Regions from separate parts of the Thalassolituus oleivorans MIL-1 genome, predicted to be linked through region 1. Evidence: predicted binding sites of a transcription regulator. Region 1 holds the regulator's gene; each other region holds the start of a gene.
What was found. The regulator LexA, encoded in region 1, represses DNA repair genes until DNA is damaged. The targets are predictions, from matches to a motif close to TACTGTNTANNTANACAGTA.
Positions count from the first base shown of each region.

Region 2: the regulator LexA is predicted to act here: its motif matches at 1,776-1,795, upstream of imuA (translesion DNA synthesis-associated protein ImuA).
Region 3: the regulator LexA is predicted to act here: its motif matches at 1,158-1,177, upstream of recA (recombinase RecA).

Region 1 covers NC_020888.1:2,207,658-2,210,939, reverse strand. The annotation lists gene TOL_RS10070 (DUF6586 family protein) at 1-30, shown strand, start outside; gene TOL_RS10065 (hypothetical protein) at 127-378, shown strand; gene TOL_RS10060 (cell division inhibitor SulA) at 479-937, opposite strand; gene lexA (transcriptional repressor LexA) at 977-1,576, opposite strand; gene TOL_RS10050 (TetR/AcrR family transcriptional regulator) at 1,779-2,429, shown strand; gene TOL_RS10045 (L,D-transpeptidase) at 2,461-2,979, shown strand; gene nagZ (beta-N-acetylhexosaminidase) at 2,964-3,282, shown strand, end outside.
Region 2 covers NC_020888.1:2,966,404-2,969,685, reverse strand. The annotation lists gene TOL_RS13610 (Y-family DNA polymerase) at 1-1,095, opposite strand, end outside; gene imuA (translesion DNA synthesis-associated protein ImuA) at 1,079-1,720, opposite strand; gene TOL_RS13600 (class I SAM-dependent methyltransferase) at 1,937-2,761, opposite strand; gene TOL_RS13595 (LysR family transcriptional regulator) at 2,800-3,282, opposite strand, start outside.
Region 3 covers NC_020888.1:493,000-496,281, forward strand. The annotation lists gene TOL_RS02120 (efflux RND transporter permease subunit) at 1-573, shown strand, start outside; gene TOL_RS02125 (CinA family protein) at 635-1,120, shown strand; gene recA (recombinase RecA) at 1,245-2,282, shown strand; gene recX (recombination regulator RecX) at 2,263-2,748, shown strand; gene TOL_RS02140 (helix-turn-helix domain-containing protein) at 2,905-3,282, shown strand, end outside.

The sequences.
Region 1 (3,282 bases):
GCTCAACGCGAGAATCGCCAAGAAAGCTAAATAGACAGTTCAAGGATTACAGTTACGTGCCACTTTAACTTAGTGTTAAAGGTGCATGCTGTGATAAACTCCCGCGCCCACTTTTGAGAGGCGGATATGGCACGCTTTTTTGAAATAGTTGAATTATCGAACGGTGACATTGCGTTGCGCCGTGCGGATGAACAAGACGGTGATGCACTTGTGTGTATCCACTTTTCTGAAGACGCTAAGGCTAGTTTACAGGCCCATCATATGGATGTGGCTCGCGTAATGCTTGAAGCCGGAGTGCGTAAGGTCGGTGAGCTATCTGGCATGGAAGTAGAGCGCGAAGATTTCGATGCGCCAGAACACCATCGTAGCTTGCATTAATTGCTTAAGTTTTAGCTTGCGGTTACGACGCCCAAAAAAAAGCCCCATCCCAATGGGGCTTTTTTATGTTTTGCATACAGTAATCGTTTTGATTATGACTTCATAGCGAACGGGTCAATACAACATGGCTGCCGCTATTGATCGCTAAACTGCGAATCTCAGCGCGATCCTCAGTACTAAGATCGCCACACCACTCGATAATCAAATGGCTTGTTTTCGCCTGCAGAATGCGTTGACAAAGGGTTAGTTGCGATTCGCAGTTGCTATCCAGGTGAACCACGGGGGAGTCACTAAGACCCACGCTTTTAAGCCAGTGCTTGTTCATGCTGAGATTTGGACTGAGCCACATTAACCAACGCTGATGGGCATTGCAGTGCGCTAGCATAGGTAAAAGTTGGAAGGGCTGAATGGCTCCACCTTCACTTACTATTACCTCCGTTAAGCTACCGCTGTTTGTGTGGCCTAACTTTGCGTGGTCAACCATGCGACCTAACGATGGTGTGATACTCGTACTCGCAGACATTGCTGGCTGTTCAATTTCAAAGCTTAACTGGCGCATAACAATCCCCTTAATCAAACGTACTACTTATCTAATCAATTAACTGCGACGAACCACACCAACGTACAGACCTTCCACGGCAAACTCCGTTTTTTTTAAGTCGACCTCAATCGGTTGATAGTCTTCATTTTCTGGGAATAAGGTGACGTGATTACGGTTCTTTTGATAACGCTTAACGGTCACTTCTTCACCTACCCGGGCAACGATAATTTGGCCATTGCGGGCGGTATCCATCTTGTGAACTGCTATGAAGTCGCCATTCATGATGCCAATGTCTTTCATGCTGTCACCGTGTACTTCAAGTAAAAAGTCGGCTTCAGGTTTGAAAAAGGATGGTGGGATTTCGCAATAATCGTTGATGTGCTCTTGTGCCAAAATAGGCTCTCCAGCCGCCACTCGACCTATGATAGGTAGGCCTAGATTCGCTTCTTCGACGATACGTAAGCCACGTGATGCACCAGGCATCATTTCGATAGCGCCTTTGCGAGCAAGGGCTTTTAAGTGCTCTTCAGCGGCGTTGGGCGACTTAAAACCTAGCTCTGTTGCTATTTCAGCGCGAGTCGGTGGAAATCCTGTCTCCTCTAATGAAGAGCGGATAAAGTCCAGAACCTGTTGCTGCCGTGCGGTGAGCTTAACCATGATGTTTTGTCCAAGCTGTTAATTCATACAGTAAGTGGAAATATATACAGTGTTTTTTGCTCTGTAAAGCCCCAGAAACCGCTAAATACTAATTTTTATCATTGTCCACTGTGCTCTTAGCTCGGAATTTGGCGGTTTCTTACTTGCGAATAAAGCGTTTTAAACGTATGTTTCAAACACTCGTTAGTTGGATGCTAGAGACATGGCACAGAAAGATACGGCGAAGTGCATATTGGATGCCGCCGAAGAATTATTCTCAGAGCGGGGGTTTGCTGAAACCTCCCTGCGTAACATCACGACCAAAGCCGGTGTCAATCTGGCGGCTGTGAATTATCATTTTGGTTCAAAGAAGTCGCTAATTCAGGCCGTGTTCGCGCGCTTTTTAACGCCTTTTTCTGAAAACCTTGCTGAAGCATTAGAAGCTTACAAATCTCGCCAAGCTGACGACGGCATTGAGCTGCATGGTTTATTGGTGTTGTTATCTGGTGTTGCCTTGCGCAGTGGCGGTACTCGGCCACAGCGTTTGGATATTTTCATGCGTCTGCTCGGTTTAGCATATACCCAAGGCCAAGGACACTTACGCAAATTCTTGAAGTCTGAATATGGCCCTGTGTTCCAACAGTATATGGCCTTAGTGACAGCGGCTACACCTGAGTTATCGGATGCTGATCGCTTTTGGCGAATCCACTTTATGTTGGGCGCTACCATGTTTACTTTATCGGGCGTTGATTCGTTAACTGCCATGGCGGAGCATGATTTAGGTGAACCAACCAATGTGGCGCAAGTCGTAGATCAACTCTTACCTTTCTTAGGGGCTGGTCTAAAAGCTCCGGCTCTGAAAAAATCGGTGTAGTTGTTTTTAGCGTCAGCTTCTTGGAGCGAACATGTCGGACGAATGTCTGATCGAAATATCTATTGAAGACCAGCTTCTGCGCTTTACCAGCGCAGGGCTATGTATTCAATATCCGGTATCGACAGCGCTGAATGGAGCTGGAGAGGCAGAGGGGTCTAATTGTACTCCTCGTGGATGGCATAAAATTAGAGCCTGCATTGGCGCTGAACAGCCGCTTAACAGTGTTTTTGTTGGTCGTCGTCCCACAGGTGAACGTTATTCGCCTGAGCTTGCTCAGCGTTATCCTAATCGAGATTGGATCTTGTCTCGTATTCTTTGGTTACAAGGGCAAGAAATCGGTCGCAATCGCTTTGGTAATGTCGATAGTGCACGTCGTTATATCTATATTCACGGCACACCGGATAGTGAGCCTATGGGGGTGCCGCTGTCACATGGTTGTATCCGTATGCGTAACCAAGATGTCGTTGATCTATTTGATCGTGTATCTGCGGGTACCCCCGTTTGGATTCAGGCACACAGTTTTAGGACTATCCCATGTCGCAACCTTTAATCATTCAAAATAACGCTATCGGTGTGGTTGCTGATATTGCGGGGTTTGAGCTAACCGCGAATGATAAAACCTTTTTAATGCAGCCAGAAATTTGCGGTTTAATTTTATTTAGTCGTAATTATCAATCGCCGCAGCAATTGCAGCGCTTAACCCAAGCCTTACATGAAATACGCCCTGATCTATTGATCAGTGTGGATCAAGAAGGCGGGCGAGTGCAGCGTTTTCGCGAGGGCTTTACAAGGTTGCCCGCGATGCTGAGTTTCGAAAATGACTACCTGAAAAACCCTGACCAAACCCTGCAAG
Region 2 (3,282 bases), 760 kb from region 1:
ATATACGGTTGCTTGCGTGTCGGCATCTTGTAAGCAGCCGCCTTGCTCTGCTTTACGATCAAGAAAACGGGTAACGCTTAAATGCAATTCACGTACTGGAGCGCGTAATTGTTTTCGTTCTAATTGATAACGACAAACATTGAGTAATTCACTATGACGATACTCTGGGCGAACTAATTCAAATTGCCAATAAGTATCGGGTGGCTCTGCATGCTGCAAACGTAGCTTGAGCCAACGTGTACTCAGTTGGCGGTGATGTAAAAAACCGCTGAGGCTTTCTAGTAAGCGCGAGAGAGGAAACAGCAAGCCGTTACGGTGCTCTACTTCGTACATGAATAATGCATTGTCATGGAAGTTTAATGGTGGCTTAAACTGCATCAGAGTATGTTTTTTACTGCCCGAAAGTTGTTGCAGCGTATGGACTAAATTGGGATTTATCCGACGTCCCAACTCGGCTAAAGGTAAGCGTAATAACTCGCCTAAGGTGTTGATGCCTAAACGCTGTAATGCCAGCGTATCAGCCGCATTAAAATCCAGTTGCAGTAAGGGTAATGCTTGCAAGGCACTGTTGATTGTCGCGTGCTCTAAACTCGGAAATCCTTTGTTGGCTCGTGCTAATAAACGTGCTGCCAGCGGTGTTAATCCTGCGGCCAGTTGTACCGGCCATTCTTGTTGCCGACAGGCATCGTCGATATGCCGCCAAAAAGCTTCTAGCCCGCCAAATAAACGCAACATGCTTCCTGCCTCTAGCCATAAGCCAGCATGGCCTTGTTCTGCATATTGGGTGTCAGGACTCACCTGAGCGGAAAACTGATAGGCCCATAATGCTCGCTGTTGTAATAAATGCTGTAACCGCGATGAGTCTAGCGTATGGGTTATTAAATTGGGGCAGCTATATAAGGCGCTGGCTAAAGGCATATCCAGAGTAATTCCGGCTTTTTCAGCACTGATATTATGATCAATGATGTGATGCCCTTGGCCATGCAATATGGCTAAAGGCTCACTGGCAAGGCTGAGTAAGCTATGACGATAAAAGCTGGGGAAATATAGATACAACCAGCCCTGCGCTTTTTGTGGATTAACCCGCGAGCGCATAACCATGATCAGATAAATGCAGATTAAAAGGTTCGCAGGGCCAAGAACCACGACGTTTGTGAAAGGTAACTTGCAATGTATCGGCTTGCTGGCGAGCAACTTCTAAACGCAATGCTGCCGGCGAGCCTGAAGTATCTAATCCCGTTTGCGGCCATAGCCAACAATGGCTGCGATTATCGGCGGCAGCAATTTGTAAACGCCGGATATGCTGTTTATCCCATTCTTGTAACCAGCCAAGTACCGCACTGCAGTGACCACTTTTTAGGCCTTCTTCCATGCACCATACCGCTTCTTTGTATGAACGTGGATGTACCATCAGAATACGTTCACTGCGCACACCGGCGAGTTCGAGTGCAGGAGCATAAGGAATGGCTGGCGGAGCAACCCAAAGCAACCAACGCGCTTGCTGGCTTAGCTTAGCCAGTGCTGGAATAACAATACTAAGTTCCCCGACACCGCCGCCTTGGTGGTAAATTTCGCATACTTGTCCGGGTTGCCAGCCGCCATTGGGTAGACGTGCATCTAGGGCGGCATAGCCACTGCTAATAGTCTGATGCTGTGGAGGTAGGTGTTGCTGAGCCTGCCAGACTTGGCCTTGCTGAAGAACCTGTTCGAGTGATGCCATACTTCACCTCTGAACGACTTTACGCCGCGAGTAGCCTTACTGTTGATAAATACAGTACTGTATATAAAAACAGTATTCAATCAGAAGAGTGTAAAGATGCGGCGGACGACACTGCCCGAATAGCAGAGCCATGATAAGTATGAATATTGATAGCAACCGGACGACGCAAGCTAAGAGCCTGCGTACGATCATAATCGAAGTAAAAAGAAGAGGGTGTTAAGGCTTGCGAAACGACAGCGTCATGCGGTCGCTTTCACCAATGGCGAGGTATTTTTCACGATCCTGATCACCTAGGCGCAACGTCGGAGGTAATGTCCAAACGCCTGCTGGATATAGGTGTGTATCGTTAGGGTTAGCGTTAATTTCAGAATGCTCAAACGGTTCAAAACCAGCATTAATCGCCAGTTCAGTTACATAAGCTTCGCTAACGTAACCGCTCTCAATCATTTGTTCTCGGGTAAAATTCTGCGGTGCGCGATGTTCAACCACCCCCAATATACCACCACGCTTTAAGGCAACATGGGCGGCATCAAATACGGCTTGTTCTTGTCCTGTACGCATCCAGTTGTGAACATTACGGAAGGTAAGTACTCGATCCGCTTGCCCTGCTTCCCCAAGATCCATATAAGTTGGGGGTTCTAGTTCAACGATATCAATGCTGCCATAAACATCACGATGCTTAGTAAAACGCTGATCGTATTGTTCTCGAGTTTTACGGAAAAATTCTACCTTACTGTCATGTGGCCAATGAGCAGCAATAAACTTACCTTTGTTTCGTAAATAAGGCGCCAAAATAGCACTGTACCAACCACTGCCAGGCCAGATTTCAACCACGGTATGATCTGGTTGTACGTCAAAAAACTGTAGCGTCTGGGCTGGATGACGATATTGATCACGTTGATGTTCGACGCTAGTACGCGCCGAATGTGACGGTGTTTCAATTGTCGCTTTATAGGTATCCGCCATCGCATTATTGGCATCACAACCCTCAAGTAATAGCGAGAGTGGTAATAATGCAAACATGGTTAATGCTATGTGCATGTCCATATGCTCCTTATCGTAATCAGATCATCTTTAATTTAATGTGTTTGGGCAATTTTCTTTGACGTTGGTTCAGTTGTGTCGTCCATATCCACTTCCCAAGGTGGATTTGGGCGTACAGATTCAATTACAAAATCGACGAAACTGCGCACCTTGGCGGATAGATGTCGGTTGCTCGGATACAGGGCATGAATAGGACTTGCCTCGAATGGCCAATCGCTTAGCACAGGTACTAAATTATTCGCTCTAATAGCTGACGCCGCGATAAGCATTGGTAGAGGTGCAATACCGGCACCAGCAAGTGCTAATGTGTACAAACTGGCAAAGTCGTTAACTTGCAGTCGCGGCTTTAGTTGTAAATTGTGGACTTGATCATTGGGGCCTTGTAACTGCCATTGAGACCACTGCGACGCTGTCATTAAGGTGTGTTCTTGTAGCTCGCTTGGATGTTTCGGGGCACCATACTTTTTCACATACTCAGGGCTTGCACATAAGATGGCTCGAGCATCGCCAAGGTGACG
Region 3 (3,282 bases), 1.7 Mb from region 1:
GCTGCCTTAGATGAAAATCCGTTGCCAGGTGCGGTTACTTTGCAACTTGGTGGAGATGCTGAAGGCTCGGCTGATGCTAATCGTGCAATTTTAAAATCGGTACCGATTGGCGTTATGTTGCTACTGCTATTTATGTTGGTGCAATTTAATAGCTTTCGTCGGCTAACGATTATTCTGGCAACCATCCCCTTGGCCGCAGTCGGAATTATACCGGGATTGGTTCTAAGTGATCAGCCTTTTGGATTTCAATCCTTACTTGGCGTGATTGCCTTGATTGGGATCGTTGTGAATAACGCCATTGTTTTATTAGATGTTGTCGATGCGCGTTTACGTGAAGGTGCCGATATTGATAGCGCTGTCGCGCAGTCTATTGATGCGCGTACGGCTCCTATTTTGTTAACAACGGCTACCACGGTATTGGGCTTGTTACCGTTAGCATTTTCGGCGTCGACATTATGGCCGCCGATGGCTTGGGCTATTATTTCCGGGTTGTTGATGTCGACCTTGCTAACCCTGATCGTAATCCCTGTCTTATGTCGGATGATGCTTAAAACCAACCCTGTTGCGATGTGATACCTCTTCACTTTTTGGTAACCTCAATGCTTAGTATGTTCACTGGCATTGAAGGTTAACCATGAATTCTTCTGTTGAGACACAAGTCGTTCGGCTTGCTCAATGTCTACAGTCTAAAAATTTACGAGTGGCTACTGCTGAGTCCTGTACAGGCGGTGGAGTAGCCTCTGCTATGACGGATCTAGCTGGCAGTTCGGCATGGTTTGAATGTGGGTTTGTGACCTATTCCAACGAAGCTAAAATGCAACACCTTAGTGTCTCCGCAGAAATTCTTACTACGTATGGCGCGGTAAGCGAAGCAACCGTAATTGCTATGGTAAAAGGTGCCGTTGCTAATAGTCGTGCCGATGTCGCCGTTGCGGTTAGCGGTGTTGCTGGGCCGGGAGGTGGCTCTGCGGATAAGCCCGTGGGCACTGTTTGGTTTGCATGGGGCAGTGCAACTGAGCAACAAGCATCTTGCATGCACTTTGCCGGCGATAGAGCATCGGTACGAGAGCAAAGTGTGCTTGTTGCTATCTCTAATCTCAACTCATGGCTGGATGAATAACCAGTAGTTGTTGACATTAAAAAAAGCTGTGGTTAAATACTGTTTAAATTTACAGTGACGGCTACCGTTAGCCTCTACTTTGAAATCACGCAGATACTACTCAGACACTAGAAAGGACAGGATCATGGACGCTAACAAGCAAAAAGCACTCGACGCCGCGCTCAGCCAAATCGAACGTCAGTTTGGTAAGGGTGCTGTCATGAAAATGGGTGAGCAGCCACGCGAAGCGATTCCTGCGATCTCCACCGGTTCACTAGGATTAGACATTGCCTTAGGCATAGGCGGTTTGCCAGTAGGTCGTATTGTTGAGATCTACGGTCCTGAAAGCTCGGGTAAAACCACAATGTGTTTGTCGGTAATGGCGCAAGCACAGAAAATGGGGAAAACCGTTGCCATTATTGATGCTGAGCACGCGTTAGATCCACTGTATGCCGAGAAGCTAGGGATCGATCTTGATAGTCTATTGGTTTCTCAGCCAGATACTGGTGAGCAAGCCTTAGAAATTTGCGATAGTTTAGTCCGTTCAGGCGCCGTGGATGTGATTGTGGTCGACTCGGTTGCTGCGTTGACGCCTCGTGCGGAAATTGAAGGCGAGATGGGTGACACACACGTAGGTTTGCAGGCGCGCTTGATGTCGCAAGCATTGCGTAAAATCACCGGTAATATCAAAAACGCGAATTGTTTAGTGATCTTCATTAACCAAATTCGTATGAAAATTGGTGTGATGTTTGGTAGCCCTGAAACCACTACAGGTGGTAACGCGCTGAAGTTTTACTCATCGGTACGTTTGGATATTCGTCGTATCGGTTCAGTGAAGCAAGGCGACGAAGTGGTTGGTAACGAAACTCGCGTTAAAGTGGTTAAAAACAAGGTTGCGCCACCGTTTAAACAAGCCGAATTCCAAATCATGTACGGTTCTGGCATTTACCACATGGGCGAGGTAATCGACCTAGGTGTTAAAGCTGGTTTAGTCGATAAGTCTGGCGCTTGGTACAGCTATAAAGGCGATAAAATTGGTCAAGGCAAAGCCAATGCTGCCGTATATTTAGGTGAGCATCCAGAGCTTGCCGTAGAAATTGAAGCGGGCATTCGTGCGCAAATGTTGACCCCTGCTATCGCCGCTGAAACATCTAGCGAAGTGGATGAAGAAGCAGAAGCTTGATCCGTTAGACCGCGCCGCGTTAATGCGCGTTGCGGTCGATTTACTTTCCCGCCGTGAATACTCGCGCCAAGAACTTTGGCGCAAGCTCTCTCCTCGAGCGGCTGATACAGCCGATGTCGAAAGTGTACTTATTGATTTGTCGGAACGGCATTGGCAGTCAGATGAACGCTTCTCTGAATCTTTTCTTCGCAGTCGAGTTGCTCGCGGCCATGGCCCTGTGCGTGTTCGCCAAGCCCTGAGAGAGAAAGGCATTAAGGATGAGCTGGTAAAGCAATCCTTAGATGCGTGCGATCAAGATTGGTATCAGTTGGCATCGGATGTCGCAGCAAAGAAGCTCGCTAGTCTGAAGGGTGAACCTCAAGATATAAGAGCGAAGCTCTATCGCTTTCTTGCTTACCGTGGCTTCTCTTCCGATCAAATTCAGACAGTTATTGAACGAGTGTCAATCGAAGACACTTGTGACTGATGATTTTATCTTGTTTTTCCTGACTATACGGGCAATGTCGCCTTAGTCTATTGACACATGTGTCCATGCTAACCATGATCGAATGAAATCTACCGAAAGTGAACAGATGTTCATTTTTGTAAGAGGACGATAATTAGAATCTTGTTGGGGAAGGATATGGGCCCGACTGCTCAGGTTGATATTGTACTGGTGCAGCACCTGCTCAATTTTTGGAGCAGTCGTGGAGTCGAGATGGATCCGGTTTGGCCACTATTGGGTATCGATATTGGCGATCCATTACCTCGCTGGGTAAATTCCGAGCGTGTAGCCGATGCACATCGCTATGCATTTCAATTTTTAAATGATGACCTGATTGGTATCGATCTTGGGCAATATGTTGCTCGCCGTGATTTACCGATGGCTCGTCTATTGCGTTATGCCGACACCTTGCGTACTGGCTTGACGGATTTCGTCCCTTATTTCTATTTGATGACTGGCAGTGTGTGTTTAGAGCTGCAGGTTACTGATGTTCGCTCAGTGATTAGCATCGAACGC